Regions from separate parts of the Solibacillus sp. FSL K6-1554 genome, predicted to be linked through region 1. Evidence: a T-box and tRNA genes for the amino acid it is inferred to sense, from the RefSeq annotation. Region 1 holds a T-box; the other regions hold tRNA genes.

Evidence for each region. The T-box of region 1 lies ahead of pheS (phenylalanine--tRNA ligase subunit alpha). A T-box ahead of a tRNA ligase gene usually reads a tRNA of that ligase, here a tRNA-Phe.
Region 2: it encodes a tRNA-Phe, which carries the amino acid that the T-box ahead of pheS (phenylalanine--tRNA ligase subunit alpha) is inferred to sense. The anticodon was not compared.
Region 3: it encodes a tRNA-Phe, which carries the amino acid that the T-box ahead of pheS (phenylalanine--tRNA ligase subunit alpha) is inferred to sense. The anticodon was not compared.
Region 4: it encodes a tRNA-Phe, which carries the amino acid that the T-box ahead of pheS (phenylalanine--tRNA ligase subunit alpha) is inferred to sense. The anticodon was not compared.

Annotation. Positions count from the first base shown of each region.
Region 1 is NZ_JBBOSS010000001.1:2,813,910-2,817,475, reverse strand. It holds gene qoxB (cytochrome aa3 quinol oxidase subunit I) at 1-208, shown strand, start outside; gene qoxC (cytochrome aa3 quinol oxidase subunit III) at 208-807, shown strand; gene qoxD (cytochrome aa3 quinol oxidase subunit IV) at 811-1,092, shown strand; T-box leader at 1,161-1,390, shown strand; gene pheS (phenylalanine--tRNA ligase subunit alpha) at 1,517-2,554, shown strand; gene pheT (phenylalanine--tRNA ligase subunit beta) at 2,572-3,566, shown strand, end outside.
Region 2 is NZ_JBBOSS010000001.1:2,965,389-2,968,954, reverse strand. It holds tRNA gene MHB58_RS14810 (tRNA-Val) at 266-341, shown strand; tRNA gene MHB58_RS14805 (tRNA-Thr) at 351-426, shown strand; tRNA gene MHB58_RS14800 (tRNA-Lys) at 433-508, shown strand; tRNA gene MHB58_RS14795 (tRNA-Leu) at 525-609, shown strand; tRNA gene MHB58_RS14790 (tRNA-Gly) at 655-729, shown strand; tRNA gene MHB58_RS14785 (tRNA-Leu) at 736-824, shown strand; tRNA gene MHB58_RS14780 (tRNA-Arg) at 844-920, shown strand; tRNA gene MHB58_RS14775 (tRNA-Pro) at 929-1,005, shown strand; tRNA gene MHB58_RS14770 (tRNA-Ala) at 1,014-1,089, shown strand; tRNA gene MHB58_RS14765 (tRNA-Met) at 1,116-1,189, shown strand; tRNA gene MHB58_RS14760 (tRNA-Ile) at 1,197-1,273, shown strand; tRNA gene MHB58_RS14755 (tRNA-Ser) at 1,294-1,386, shown strand; tRNA gene MHB58_RS14750 (tRNA-Met) at 1,432-1,506, shown strand; tRNA gene MHB58_RS14745 (tRNA-Asp) at 1,510-1,585, shown strand; tRNA gene MHB58_RS14740 (tRNA-Phe) at 1,591-1,666, shown strand; tRNA gene MHB58_RS14735 (tRNA-Gly) at 1,670-1,743, shown strand; tRNA gene MHB58_RS14730 (tRNA-Ile) at 1,755-1,831, shown strand; tRNA gene MHB58_RS14725 (tRNA-Asn) at 1,841-1,916, shown strand; tRNA gene MHB58_RS14720 (tRNA-Ser) at 1,930-2,020, shown strand; tRNA gene MHB58_RS14715 (tRNA-Glu) at 2,023-2,094, shown strand; gene MHB58_RS14710 (hypothetical protein) at 2,173-2,349, shown strand; gene MHB58_RS14705 (hypothetical protein) at 2,449-2,646, shown strand; gene MHB58_RS14700 (MerR family transcriptional regulator) at 2,886-3,566, shown strand, end outside.
Region 3 is NZ_JBBOSS010000001.1:239,313-242,878, forward strand. It holds rRNA gene rrf (5S ribosomal RNA) at 1-76, shown strand, start outside; tRNA gene MHB58_RS01175 (tRNA-Val) at 86-161, shown strand; tRNA gene MHB58_RS01180 (tRNA-Thr) at 171-246, shown strand; tRNA gene MHB58_RS01185 (tRNA-Lys) at 253-328, shown strand; tRNA gene MHB58_RS01190 (tRNA-Gly) at 379-453, shown strand; tRNA gene MHB58_RS01195 (tRNA-Leu) at 458-546, shown strand; tRNA gene MHB58_RS01200 (tRNA-Arg) at 574-650, shown strand; tRNA gene MHB58_RS01205 (tRNA-Pro) at 674-750, shown strand; tRNA gene MHB58_RS01210 (tRNA-Ala) at 759-834, shown strand; tRNA gene MHB58_RS01215 (tRNA-Ser) at 854-946, shown strand; tRNA gene MHB58_RS01220 (tRNA-Asp) at 973-1,048, shown strand; tRNA gene MHB58_RS01225 (tRNA-Phe) at 1,059-1,134, shown strand; tRNA gene MHB58_RS01230 (tRNA-Ile) at 1,141-1,217, shown strand; tRNA gene MHB58_RS01235 (tRNA-Asn) at 1,227-1,302, shown strand; tRNA gene MHB58_RS01240 (tRNA-Glu) at 1,305-1,376, shown strand; gene MHB58_RS01245 (hypothetical protein) at 1,491-1,913, shown strand; gene MHB58_RS01250 (cupin domain-containing protein) at 2,328-3,452, opposite strand; gene MHB58_RS01255 (fumarylacetoacetate hydrolase family protein) at 3,510-3,566, opposite strand, start outside.
Region 4 is NZ_JBBOSS010000001.1:456,756-460,321, forward strand. It holds rRNA gene MHB58_RS02245 (23S ribosomal RNA) at 1-725, shown strand, start outside; rRNA gene rrf (5S ribosomal RNA) at 800-915, shown strand; tRNA gene MHB58_RS02255 (tRNA-Val) at 927-1,002, shown strand; tRNA gene MHB58_RS02260 (tRNA-Lys) at 1,013-1,088, shown strand; tRNA gene MHB58_RS02265 (tRNA-Gly) at 1,139-1,213, shown strand; tRNA gene MHB58_RS02270 (tRNA-Leu) at 1,220-1,308, shown strand; tRNA gene MHB58_RS02275 (tRNA-Arg) at 1,329-1,405, shown strand; tRNA gene MHB58_RS02280 (tRNA-Met) at 1,465-1,538, shown strand; tRNA gene MHB58_RS02285 (tRNA-Ser) at 1,551-1,643, shown strand; tRNA gene MHB58_RS02290 (tRNA-Met) at 1,689-1,763, shown strand; tRNA gene MHB58_RS02295 (tRNA-Asp) at 1,767-1,842, shown strand; tRNA gene MHB58_RS02300 (tRNA-Phe) at 1,848-1,923, shown strand; tRNA gene MHB58_RS02305 (tRNA-Gly) at 1,927-2,000, shown strand; tRNA gene MHB58_RS02310 (tRNA-Ile) at 2,012-2,088, shown strand; tRNA gene MHB58_RS02315 (tRNA-Asn) at 2,100-2,175, shown strand; tRNA gene MHB58_RS02320 (tRNA-Glu) at 2,177-2,248, shown strand; gene MHB58_RS02325 (S-layer homology domain-containing protein) at 2,522-3,566, shown strand, end outside.

The sequences.
Region 1 (3,566 bases):
AGGTCAAACATTTATCTTATCAGTATTCTTCTTCATCGGTGGTTTCGCTCTAGTATTCAGTATGTTTACTTTAGCTATCATCAGCTTAATCGGTATTTTAGCTTGTATGGGTTACCGTTCACTAGAAGACGACCATGGCTACCATATCCATAAAGAAGAAGTTGAGTTAATCGAGAAAAAATATGAAAAAGAAGGAGGTGCGAAATAATGGGTAAAGTTAATAACAATGTTCCATTGGAATATTCAACAGAGGAAAATAACCTGAAAATCTTCGGGTTCTGGACTTTCCTAGGTGCGGAAATTATGTTATTCGGTACATTATTCGCATCATACTTTGTTCTTTCGGGTCGTACAGGTGACGGTCCGACTGCAGCTGAGATTTTCGAAATCGGTCCAGTACTTGCAGAGACATTCATTCTTTTAACATCAAGTTTTACAATCGGTTTAGCTATTCATGCAATGCGTCTTGGCAGTAAAAAAGCGACATTGTCATTTATGGGTATTACATTATTACTTGGTGCAGCGTTCATTTCTGTAGAAATTTATGAATTTGTACACTATGTACATGTTGGTGCAGGTATTACAACTAGTGCCTTCACATCTGCTTTATTAACAACGTTAGGAACACACGGTCTTCACGTAACGTTTGGTTTATTCTGGGGAATCTTCATTATGATCCAAATTGCCAAGCGCGGACTTAACTCAGTAACAGCAGGGAAAACATTTGTATTCTCACTATACTGGCACTTCCTGGATGTTGTTTGGATCTTCATCTTCAGTTTCATTTACTTGAAAGGAATGATGTAATCTATGGCTAAGTTCTTCCCAATAGGCCAAATTATGGGCTTCGTATTTTCACTGATTTTAACAGTGATTGCAATGCTTGTTTACTTCACAGATATGTCATTCACAACTGGAATGGTTATCCTTTTAGTGACAGCATTCATTCAAGCAGGTTTACAGTTTATTGTCTTCATGCACGCTGGTGAAACAAATGACAAGTGGGCTATCTACTCGAACATCGTATACGGAATCGGTTTAGTAGTATTGACTGTTTTAGGTTCTTTATTAATCCTTCTTTGGGATATGTAATGATGAAAAACGCTCCAGCTAGTTGATAAATGTACGAAAATACATTAAACTAGTTGGAGAATATATTACGAAATGCGTTGACCGGGAAGAGTAGGTATACACCATTTGTTTTAGGGAATGCAAGCCAATGACTGAAAGCTTGCTAACAAATTGTATAGTGAAGTTCACCCCGCGAGCAGCATCCGGGATCCACTTGTGGTGAAAGGATTGCCGGCTAGACATAGTCGTTAGCTCCAATGAAGTGATTGCTTTTTGCAATAACTAGGGTGGTACCGCGAAACTCGTCCTCGTCCCTTTCTTAGGGGGCGAGGATTTTTTATTTTCACAAATGGTGATTATTATAGTGCGTATATGTAAATTTGTTAAAGCAACAGGTTCAAACCAGGCACTATGACACTGGATTTTATTAAGGAGGACTTTGTAAATGGAACAACAATTAAAGCAATTGGAACAAGAAGCATTAGCTAAAATTGCCGATGCAGCTGACTTAAAAGCATTAAATGACGTTCGTGTTGCGTACTTAGGTAAAAAAGGACCGATCACGGATTTATTAAAAGGAATGGGGAAACTTTCTGCAGAAGAACGTCCGAAAATGGGTGCCCTAGTTAACACTGTACGTGAAAATGTAACAGCCGAACTTGAGAAAAAGGTTGCTGTTTTAGAAGAAGCTGCAATTTTAGCGCAGCTTGAAAACGAGTCAATCGATGTGACGTTACCAGGTGCAAAAGTACGTGCAGGAAACCGTCACTTGTTAACACGTGTAATCGAAGAAATCGAAGACCTGTTTTTAGGTATGGGCTACGAAATCGTAGAAGGACCTGAAGTAGAAAAAGACTACTATAACTTTGAAGCTATGAACTTGCCTAAAGGTCACCCGGCCCGTGACATGCAGGATTCATTCTATATTTCAGAAGAAACATTATTGCGTACACATACTTCTCCAGTTCAGGCACGTACAATGGAAGCCAAAAAAGGCGAACCGATTCGTGTGATTTGCCCAGGTAAAGTATTCCGTCGTGACACAGATGATGCGACACACTCTCACCAATTCATGCAAATTGAAGGTCTTGTAATCGGGGAAAATATCCGCATGTCTGACCTAAAAGGAACTCTTGATGCATTGGCCAAGAAAATGTTTGGAGCAGAACGCGAAATCCGCCTTCGACCATCATTCTTCCCATTCACAGAGCCTTCTGTAGAAGTTGACGTATCTTGTCATAAATGTTCAGGTAAAGGCTGTAATGTATGTAAGCAAACTGGCTGGATTGAAATTTTAGGTGCTGGTATGGTACACCCGAACGTACTTGAAATGGCTGGCTACGATTCAACTAAGCTTTCAGGTTTCGCTTTCGGTATCGGTGCAGAACGTATCGCAATGTTAAAATACGGTGTGGATGATATTCGTCATTTCTATACAAATGACACACGCTTCTTATCACAATTCCACCAGGCAGAAGTGTAAGAAGGAGGACAATATAAATGTTAGTTTCATTAAAATGGTTAAGTCAATATGTAGACATTTCTTCATTGGAAGCAAATGTATTAGCAGAAAAAATTACGCGTGCAGGGATTGAAGTAGATGCAGTAATTGACCGTTCACAAGGTATGACAAATGTTGTTGTTGGTCATGTTGTGTCTAAAGAAAAACACCCGGAAGCTGATAAATTAAATGTATGCCAAGTTGATGTTGGGGAAGAAGAGCTTCAGCAAATCGTATGTGGTGCACCAAACGTCGATGCAGGTCAAAAAGTCATCGTAGCGCGTCCAGGAGCAAAATTACCAGGCGGCATTAAAATTAAAAAAGCGAAATTACGCGGCCAAGAATCAAACGGGATGATTTGTTCACTTCAAGAATTGGGCATTGAAGGCCGTCTTGTACCAAAAGCTTATGCTGAAGGGATTTATGTACTGCCAGCTGATACAACTCCAGGTGCCGATGCATTAGATGTTTTAGGCTTACGTGATACAGTACTTGAGCTTGGTTTAACACCGAACCGTTCGGATGCAATGAGCATGCTTGGCGTTGCTTATGAAGTGGCAGCGATTTTATCTCAAGATGTAAAATTACCGAAAATCGATTATACTGCTTCAGCGGAAGAAGCGGCAGATGTATTAAAATTAACGGTAGAAGATAAAGAAGCAAACCCAATGTACGCAGCGAAGGTTGTAAAAAACATTGAAGTAAAAGAATCTCCATTATGGTTGCAACATGCGCTTATGTCTGCAGGTGTACGTCCACATAATAATGTAGTCGATATTACAAACTACGTATTAATGGAATACGGTCAACCATTACATGCATTTGACTACGATAAATTAGCAACTGGTGAAATCGTAACGCGTATGGCTCGTGATGGCGAAGTGATGACGACGCTTGATGATCAGGAGCGTAAATTAGCAAGCCACAATCTTGTCATTACAAATGGTCAAGAAGCAGAAGCGGTTGCAGGTGTCATGGGCGGTGCTAAATCAGA
Region 2 (3,566 bases), 150 kb from region 1:
AATATTAATAATTATATCAGAATGATTTATAAATATTAAAAACAAGCCTTGATAAAATTAGACAAACATATTAGAATTTCGTTATACTAAGTAAACGTTTTCATGAGCAATCTCAGTTGGTTCATGGAAAAAATAGAAAATAATATATTTTTTAAAAATAATTTCAAAAAAGGTATTGCATTATAAAAAAAGTAATGATAATATAAATCTTGTCCTTAAGAGATAGGACATGCGGTTACGAAAGTGTAATCAGCAAATACCCATTGGAGGATTAGCTCAGCTGGGAGAGCACCTGCCTTACAAGCAGGGGGTCGGCGGTTCGAGCCCGTCATCCTCCACCATTTCTAAATGCCGGTGTAGCTCAGTTGGTAGAGCAACTGACTTGTAATCAGTAGGTCGAGGGTTCGACTCCTTTCGCCGGCACCATTTAGAGAGCCATTAGCTCAGTTGGTAGAGCATCTGACTTTTAATCAGAGGGTCGAAGGTTCGAGTCCTTCATGGCTCACCAGTTTATATACTGCTTAGCGGGTGTGGCGGAATTGGCAGACGCACTAGACTTAGGATCTAGCGCCGCAAGGCGTGGGGGTTCGACTCCCTTCACCCGCACCATTTAATTTCATATTACTGTCAGAGTAAAAATATCTTAAGCATTTTGCGGAAGTAGTTCAGTGGTAGAACACCACCTTGCCAAGGTGGGGGTCGCGAGTTCGAACCTCGTCTTCCGCTCCAAAAAATGCCGGGGTGGCGGAACTGGCAGACGCACAGGACTTAAAATCCTGCGGTGAGTGATCACCGTGCCGGTTCGATTCCGGCCCTCGGCACCATCTTTTAAATAAACAGTATGCGCCCGTAGCTCAATTGGATAGAGCGTCTGACTACGGATCAGAAGGTTGTGGGTTCGACTCCTGCCGGGCGCGCCATATTATTTCGGAATGTAGCTCAGCTTGGTAGAGCACTTGGTTTGGGACCAAGGGGTCGTAGGTTCGAATCCTGTCATTCCGACCATCATTTATGGGGCCTTAGCTCAGCTGGGAGAGCGCCTGCCTTGCACGCAGGAGGTCAGCGGTTCGATCCCGCTAGGCTCCACCATAATTTGTAACCAAAATAAAGATCCTGGCGGTGTAGCTCAGTTGGCTAGAGCACTCGGTTCATACCCGAAAGGTCGTGGGTTCGACTCCCTCTGCCGCCATCTTAAAGGACCTTTAGCTCAGTTGGTTAGAGCAGACGGCTCATAACCGTCCGGTCACAGGTTCGAGTCCTGTAAGGTCCACCAGTTAACGTATTAAATATAACGGAGGTATACCCAAGTCTGGCTGAAGGGATCGGTCTTGAAAACCGACAGGCGGGTAACACCGCGCGGGGGTTCGAATCCCTCTACCTCCTCCATTTTTACAAACTGGGTACTTAAAACAGGTTCAAACATAATATTATCGCGGGGTGGAGCAGTGGTAGCTCGTCGGGCTCATAACCCGAAGGTCGCAGGTTCAAGTCCTGCCCCCGCAACCAAATGGTCCCGTGGTGTAGCGGTTAACATGCCTGCCTGTCACGCAGGAGATCGCCGGTTCGATCCCGGTCGGGACCGCCATTTGTGGGTTTGTAGCTCAGTTGGTAGAGCATTAGATTGAAGCTCTAAGTGTCGGCGGTTCGATTCCGTCCAAACCCACCATATGCGGGTGTAGTTTAGTGGTAAAACCTCAGCCTTCCAAGCTGATGTTGTCGGTTCGATTCCGATCACCCGCTCCAGTTTTTAAATAGGGCCTATAGCTCAGCTGGTTAGAGCGCACGCCTGATAAGCGTGAGGTCGATGGTTCGAGTCCATTTAGGCCCACCATAGTATTATTCCGAAGTAGCTCAGTTGGTAGAGCATCCGGCTGTTAACCGGCAGGTCGCAGGTTCGAGTCCTGCCTTCGGAGCCATTTTTCTATTTTTGGGGACATACTCAAGAGGCTGAAGAGGCGCCCCTGCTAAGGGTGTAGGTCGCGTAAGCGGCGCGAGGGTTCAAATCCCTCTGTCTCCGCCATCGGCCCGTTGGTCAAGTGGTTAAGACACCGCCCTTTCACGGCGGTAACACGGGTTCGAATCCCGTACGGGTCATACATAGGTAGACAAAAAAACGCTAAGTACTGTTACAATGTACTTGGCGTTTTTTTTGTATAAAAGGGAGAAGAGCTTATGAATGAACGTTTAAAAGTATTTGATCAATTTTATAAGGAAACGGGCATTGAACAACGTCATCTCGTTCATGCAAAAGGTTATTGGCATGAAGTGTTTCATTGCTGGATTATTGAAAAAGTAGATTCTGAATGGCGTATTTATTTACAGCTGCGTAGCAAAAATAAAAAGGATTAACCAAACCAATTTGATATTACGGCAGCTGGTCATATACTGGCAACGGAGACAATTGAAGATGGTATACGCGAATTAAAGGAAGAAGTAGGGGTTAAGGTCATGTTTTCGCAATTAACGTCACTTGGAGTCATTCCGTACAGTATAGATAATGAAAAAATAAAGGATTATGAGTTTGCAAATGTATTTGTTTATGAATTAACAGGTGGTCTTGAGAAGTTTTCAATTCAAAGAGAAGAACTGGATGGTATATACTCTGCTAACTTAAAACAGTTTATATTGCTTGCGAATCAAAAATAAAGTAAATTGAAGTATCCGGTTATAAATACGAAAATGATATACGTCATTATGAAGTGAAACAGATCGGATTAGAACAAATGTCAGCATTACCTGAAAGCTATTTGCACGAGTTTATCCCGAGATTGGAAAAGATATTAATTGAAGCAACCTGAAAAAACTTAGGTTAGCTTCTTTTTTTATAATATCTATTGACCTTCACGTTACGTCAACCTTTATAGTACTAATTAGGAGGTGATCAATTGTTAATAAACGAACTAGTCAAGCTATCTGGTGTGAGTGCACGCACACTACGATATTACGATGAAATCGGTTTGCTGATGCCTTCTACGATTGCAGAAAATGGCTACCGAAAATATAGCCAAAAAGATATTGACCGGTTACAGCAAATACTTTTTTACCGGGAGCTGGATTTTAAGTTAGAGGAAATAAAAAAACTGCTCGATCATCCAGATTATGAAGTAAAAGAAGAGCTAAAAAAACAATCCGAGCTATTACTAAAGAAAAGACGACATATTGATGACTTACTGAAAACGATAGAACAAACAATCCAAACAATGGAAGGGGAACTTAAGATGACAAATGAACAGAAATTTGACGTGTTTAAAAACAATCTAATCGAAGAAAATGAAAAGAGCTACGGTGAGGAAATACGTAATAAATACGGTGAAGCTAAAGTGGAAGCGAGCAATAAAAAATTTAAAGAGATGACTGAAGAGCAATATAATGCAATGCAGCAATTGGAAAACCAACTGTTTGAACGATTAAAAGAAGCGATGGCGTCCGGCGATGTAACGTCAGACGTTGCAATGGAAGCAGCAGAGCTTCATAAACGCTGGCTAAGCTTCTCCTGGGCAAAGTATACCCCGGAAGCACATATAGGCCTAGCACAAATGTATGTAAGTGATGAACGGTTTACTGCT
Region 3 (3,566 bases), 2.6 Mb from region 1:
CGAACACGGAAGTTAAGCTCTTTAGCGCCGATGGTAGTTGGGGGCTTCCCCCTGTGAGAGTAGGACGTCGCTTCGCTAGAATATTGGAGGATTAGCTCAGCTGGGAGAGCACCTGCCTTACAAGCAGGGGGTCGGCGGTTCGAGCCCGTCATCCTCCACCATTTCTAAATGCCGGTGTAGCTCAGTTGGTAGAGCAACTGACTTGTAATCAGTAGGTCGAGGGTTCGACTCCTTTCGCCGGCACCATTTAGAGAGCCATTAGCTCAGTTGGTAGAGCATCTGACTTTTAATCAGAGGGTCGAAGGTTCGAGTCCTTCATGGCTCACCAGTTTTATAAAATTATACATACTGTCAGAATAAATAGATCTTAAGCATTTTGCGGAAGTAGTTCAGTGGTAGAACACCACCTTGCCAAGGTGGGGGTCGCGAGTTCGAACCTCGTCTTCCGCTCCAAAATGCCGGGGTGGCGGAACTGGCAGACGCACAGGACTTAAAATCCTGCGGTGAGTGATCACCGTGCCGGTTCGATTCCGGCCCTCGGCACCATTTTATAATTCTTATCTCTAATAATGCGCGCCCGTAGCTCAATTGGATAGAGCGTCTGACTACGGATCAGAAGGTTGTGGGTTCGACTCCTGCCGGGCGCGCCATAATATATTTTTACTGACATATTCGGAATGTAGCTCAGCTTGGTAGAGCACTTGGTTTGGGACCAAGGGGTCGTAGGTTCGAATCCTGTCATTCCGACCATTATTTATGGGGCCTTAGCTCAGCTGGGAGAGCGCCTGCCTTGCACGCAGGAGGTCAGCGGTTCGATCCCGCTAGGCTCCACCATTTATATTTTATTCCCTTTGGAGGTATACCCAAGTCTGGCTGAAGGGATCGGTCTTGAAAACCGACAGGCGGGTAACACCGCGCGGGGGTTCGAATCCCTCTACCTCCTCCATTTTTAATATTTTTACTTTAGATGTTGGTCCCGTGGTGTAGCGGTTAACATGCCTGCCTGTCACGCAGGAGATCGCCGGTTCGATCCCGGTCGGGACCGCCATTTTTTTTATGGGTTTGTAGCTCAGTTGGTAGAGCATTAGATTGAAGCTCTAAGTGTCGGCGGTTCGATTCCGTCCAAACCCACCATACTATGGGCCTATAGCTCAGCTGGTTAGAGCGCACGCCTGATAAGCGTGAGGTCGATGGTTCGAGTCCATTTAGGCCCACCATAGTATTATTCCGAAGTAGCTCAGTTGGTAGAGCATCCGGCTGTTAACCGGCAGGTCGCAGGTTCGAGTCCTGCCTTCGGAGCCATTGGCCCGTTGGTCAAGTGGTTAAGACACCGCCCTTTCACGGCGGTAACACGGGTTCGAATCCCGTACGGGTCATATACACTTGAAAGAAAACACATTGCAGATTTTGCAATGTGTTTTTTGTTATTTTAAAAATGAATTCAACATAGGGAATTATTTGAAATACTGAATGTTAAGGAGTTTGAAGAAATGAGTATGATAGCCTATATAGGCTTTAATTTTCCGATAAAACGAAATGAAGGTGATGTAGAACATGAATATGAAGTTGACTATGTTTGCCCCGATGCAGAACATCTTAACATAGTTAAACAAAAGCATTTTACGACACCCTATATCTTTGAGATTTTACAATTTGCAAATCCTATTTGGGAATTGACGGACTATAATAAGGCTTATTCTCCACATAACTATGAAAAATCTAAAAAAAATTTTCTCGATTTATGTCATTCTCTAAAAGAATTGCTCCCGAAGGGTGATATTTGTGAAATATACATCTGCTGGGATGGAGAAGAAAATGAAGACCTTGAAGTTGAATTGAAGATTAATTTAAATGATTTACAAATTGAAGCCATTGAAATATATGAAAAGTGCTTTATTCGTGTAGAAAACTAAAGGTTAAATTAGAGTATGAGTATTGTCATGAAAGGAAAATAATTAGAGGAACTTAATTTGCTGAGCTCCTCTAATTATTTATTTCAAAATCAACAATTAAATTTAACAGAGCCTTTTGTTTAGTAAAGGGAGGGCCATCAATAAAAATGAAGGTTACCTGGTAGACTGTCCAGCTGTAATGAGCGATACAAATAGTAAATCATACAGCTATTACAAATTTATACTTTAATAAAAAACATCCTACAGACAAATCGCTTTCGGCATGGACGATTTATCGATGTAGGATGTTTTTTGAGATATATTATAAAAGGGATGCGTGGAAAATTGTTCAAAGTTCAATTGTTATACTATGTGATTAAAAATGAAGAGTTTTACGTTCTATAAAAATTGGGCAGAATTTTTATAGATGCTGCATTAACGGAATGCAGCTTTAAATTCTCCAGTCACTTCCTGGTGACCATTATTCGACTCATACGCTTGCTCGATCTCTAATTCAAAACGATCCATAATTGGAATATCATTTACAGAGAATAAGTACGAATCTTTTGAAGCATAGTGCTCATACCAAGCCCAGTTTGGAACGACAAAGTAATCGCCTTTTTTCCAGTCAAAGCGTGTACCGTTAATAACTGTATAGCCTTCACCTCTATGCACTTGATAAACAGTAGAATGCGTATGGCGTAAAGCTTTTGTATGCATGCCAGCTGGTAAGTGCTGCATACGTGTACCTAATGTCGGGTTGGCTGCTTTACCTGTAGAAGGATTAATATATTCAACAGCAAAACCATGATGCGGGTCTGGATCAAATGACATTAAGCCTTTAATTCCTTCAACCGTACGATCCCATTTATAGTTGGCAAGTGGTGCTACTGTATACTTGTCATCTCCGACAGGGCGTACCATTCCTCCACGATAACGCTTTTCCGTGAAGTTATCCGGAATATTCGGCTCTTGTAAACCGCCTTCATAAGGATCGAAGAAAGTACCGCCGATTCCGTATAAAGTCGGGATATCCAGCGCGTCTGTCCATAACATCGGCTCATCGCCAACATGTTCATGCCCGTGCCATAAACCTTTAGGTGTAATTAAAAAGTCGCCTTCCTCCATGAAAATACGTTCGCCTTGTACGATTGTGTAGGCGCCTTGTCCTTCAGAAATAAAGCGCAATGCTGATTGAGAGTGACGGTGAGAGGGGGCTTTTTCACCCGGTAACAGCATTTGTACCGCTACGTAAATCGTTTGTGTAGTAGATGCCCAACCCCATGGCTGACGATATGTTAATCCTGGATTTTGGAAATAGATTGCACGACGTTCTCCACCACGATCTGGTGTAAAGATTTGTGCTGCTTCGCCCATTTTCTTTTTAATTAGTTCATCACTCCAAAGGTAAGCTTGTGCTTGTGGCTTTGGTGTATGATTCATAATTTCCGGAATGGCTTCCCAAAGTGGACCTAAATGATATTGTTCAATATCTTTTGTAAAATCTTTTACCGTATCACTTTTCATAAACTCTTTTACTTCTTCTGATACTCCTGCCATACATCTTCACTCCTTTAATAGTAATTGTGCATAAAGAATACTAGACCGTATTGAAGGTTATACACTAACTGGCACATTTGCAGCTGCTACTTTGTTTTCCAGAGCACCAACTTT
Region 4 (3,566 bases), 2.4 Mb from region 1:
TACCCTGGTTGTATTGAACTTCTAACCCATGCCCCTTAGCGGGGTAGGAGACAGTGTCAGGCGGACAGTTTGACTGGGGCGGTCGCCTCCTAAAGAGTAACGGAGGCGCCCAAAGGTTCCCTCAGAATGGTTGGAAATCATTCGTAGAGTGTAAAGGCATAAGGGAGCTTGACTGCGAGACCTACAAGTCGAGCAGGGTCGAAAGACGGGCTTAGTGATCCGGTGGTTCCGCATGGAAGGGCCATCGCTCAACGGATAAAAGCTACCCCGGGGATAACAGGCTTATCTCCCCCAAGAGTCCACATCGACGGGGAGGTTTGGCACCTCGATGTCGGCTCATCGCATCCTGGGGCTGTAGTCGGTCCCAAGGGTTGGGCTGTTCGCCCATTAAAGCGGTACGCGAGCTGGGTTCAGAACGTCGTGAGACAGTTCGGTCCCTATCCGTCGTGGGCGTAGGAAATTTGAGAGGAGCTGTCCTTAGTACGAGAGGACCGGGATGGACATACCGCTGGTGTACCAGTTGTCTTGCCAAAGGCATCGCTGGGTAGCTATGTATGGACGGGATAAGTGCTGAAAGCATCTAAGCATGAAGCCCCCCTCAAGATGAGATTTCCCATTACGCAAGTAAGTAAGACCCCTGAAAGACGATCAGGTAGATAGGTTCGAGGTGGAAGTGCGGTGACGCATGCAGCTGACGAATACTAATCGGTCGAGGACTTAACCACATTTTATTGCTCAATTCAATGAAACGTTTATCCAGTTTTGAAAGAATGAAATTTCTTTTAACTAAATAATTAAGTGAAGTGATGATGGCAAAGAGGTCACACCCGTTCCCATACCGAACACGGAAGTTAAGCTCTTTAGCGCCGATGGTAGTTGGGGGCTTCCCCCTGCGAGAGTAGGACGTCGCTTCGCTTATTTTTTTTGGAGGATTAGCTCAGCTGGGAGAGCACCTGCCTTACAAGCAGGGGGTCGGCGGTTCGAGCCCGTCATCCTCCACCATTTTAATCAAGAGCCATTAGCTCAGTTGGTAGAGCATCTGACTTTTAATCAGAGGGTCGAAGGTTCGAGTCCTTCATGGCTCACCAGTTTATAATCATTATTTATACTGTCAGAGTAAAAATATCTTAAGCATTTTGCGGAAGTAGTTCAGTGGTAGAACACCACCTTGCCAAGGTGGGGGTCGCGAGTTCGAACCTCGTCTTCCGCTCCAAAAAATGCCGGGGTGGCGGAACTGGCAGACGCACAGGACTTAAAATCCTGCGGTGAGTGATCACCGTGCCGGTTCGATTCCGGCCCTCGGCACCATCTTTATAAATAAACAATATGCGCCCGTAGCTCAATTGGATAGAGCGTCTGACTACGGATCAGAAGGTTGTGGGTTCGACTCCTGCCGGGCGCGCCATATTACTCAACTGGATAGAGCTTACATTGCTTTAACTAGTAGAGATAACTATTGATCTTGGCTACCTAGCTCAGCTGGCTAGAGCATTCGGTTCATACCCGAAAGGTCGTGGGTTCGACTCCCTCGGTAGCCATTTTAAAATTTTGGAGGTATACCCAAGTCTGGCTGAAGGGATCGGTCTTGAAAACCGACAGGCGGGTAACACCGCGCGGGGGTTCGAATCCCTCTACCTCCTCCATTTTTACAAACTGGGTACTTAAAACAGGTTCAAACATAATATTATCGCGGGGTGGAGCAGTGGTAGCTCGTCGGGCTCATAACCCGAAGGTCGCAGGTTCAAGTCCTGCCCCCGCAACCAAATGGTCCCGTGGTGTAGCGGTTAACATGCCTGCCTGTCACGCAGGAGATCGCCGGTTCGATCCCGGTCGGGACCGCCATTTATGGGTTTGTAGCTCAGTTGGTAGAGCATTAGATTGAAGCTCTAAGTGTCGGCGGTTCGATTCCGTCCAAACCCACCATATGCGGGTGTAGTTTAGTGGTAAAACCTCAGCCTTCCAAGCTGATGTTGTCGGTTCGATTCCGATCACCCGCTCCAGTTTTTAAATAGGGCCTATAGCTCAGCTGGTTAGAGCGCACGCCTGATAAGCGTGAGGTCGATGGTTCGAGTCCATTTAGGCCCACCATATATAATTATTCCGAAGTAGCTCAGTTGGTAGAGCATCCGGCTGTTAACCGGCAGGTCGCAGGTTCGAGTCCTGCCTTCGGAGCCATGGCCCGTTGGTCAAGTGGTTAAGACACCGCCCTTTCACGGCGGTAACACGGGTTCGAATCCCGTACGGGTCATTTCTAAGCATGTAGCAGAAGCTGCATGCTTTTTTTATTTGTAAAGGATTTTAAATTTCTTATAGTCCGTAGTCTTTCTCGAAATAGGATATTAGTTTAACGATATAGAGATTGTTGTGAAAAAGGGGAGAAGCGACAAATCCTAACTATAATTTTGAGTGGTCATGAAAAGGATGAACAATCCATTACTACCAAAAAGATAATTTAAATACTATTCAAAAATAACTTTCTTTCTTTATTAAAAAATTTATAATAAATAAGGGAGGTTAGAAAATGAAAAAAGTATTTAGTCTATTATTAGTGTTTCTTCTAACTATATCCTCGATGTTATATGCTACACCAACAAGTGCGGAACAAGTGTTTACCGATGTATCGCCAAAGCATAGTAACTATCAGGATATAGCTTTTTTATTGGATAAAGGTATTATTAGCGCCGATAAAAAGATATACGGTGTAAAGGATATTGTGACACGCGAAGAAGTGGCTGTCATGGTCGCAAAAGCTGTTGGTCTTGACGGCACACAGCGAGCTACGAAGTTTAAAGATGTTCCGAAGTCTCATAAAAACAGCGGGTATATTCAATCAGCTGTGGAGGCCGGTATCATTAACGGCTATACGGATGGTACATTTAAGCCGACGACAAAAGTGACACGTGGTCATATGGCTGCATTTATTGCACGTGCATTTGATTTACCGAATGGCACGAAAACCTTTAAAGATGTGAAAAAAGGGCATACGGCATATGAAGCAGTGAGCCAATTAGCTGCAGCCAATATTACAACTGGTTATGAGGATGGTACATTTAAGCCTGCGAATAATTTAACGCGTGCTCATATTTCTGCATTTTTAGCACGTGCAGTGAAATATCAGGAAGGTTTAGGCTCAACATCTTCTAAATTGAACGTACACTTTTTAGATGTTGGACAAGGAGACTCGATTTTCGTTCAAGCACCAAATGGAAAAACAATGCTTATTGATGCAGGGACGAAAGAATACGGCAGCACGGTTGTTGCTTATTTAAAATCTAAAAATGTGAAGAAGCTTGATTACGTAGTAGCAACACATCCAGATGCCGATCATATCGGTGGATTAGCTGCAGTACTGGAAAGCTTTACGGTTGGCGAGTTTATTAACAGCGGGAAAGTCCATACAACGGTAGCATATGAAAATTTACTGCAGATGGTAGTTGATAAAAAAATTCCTTATACAGAGCCGAAAGCGGGAGACTTGATTTCATTGGATTCAAATGTGAAAACTCAAGTTTTAGCTGTCAATGCACAAGCAAGTGATATGAATGATGCTTCCATCGTATTAAAAC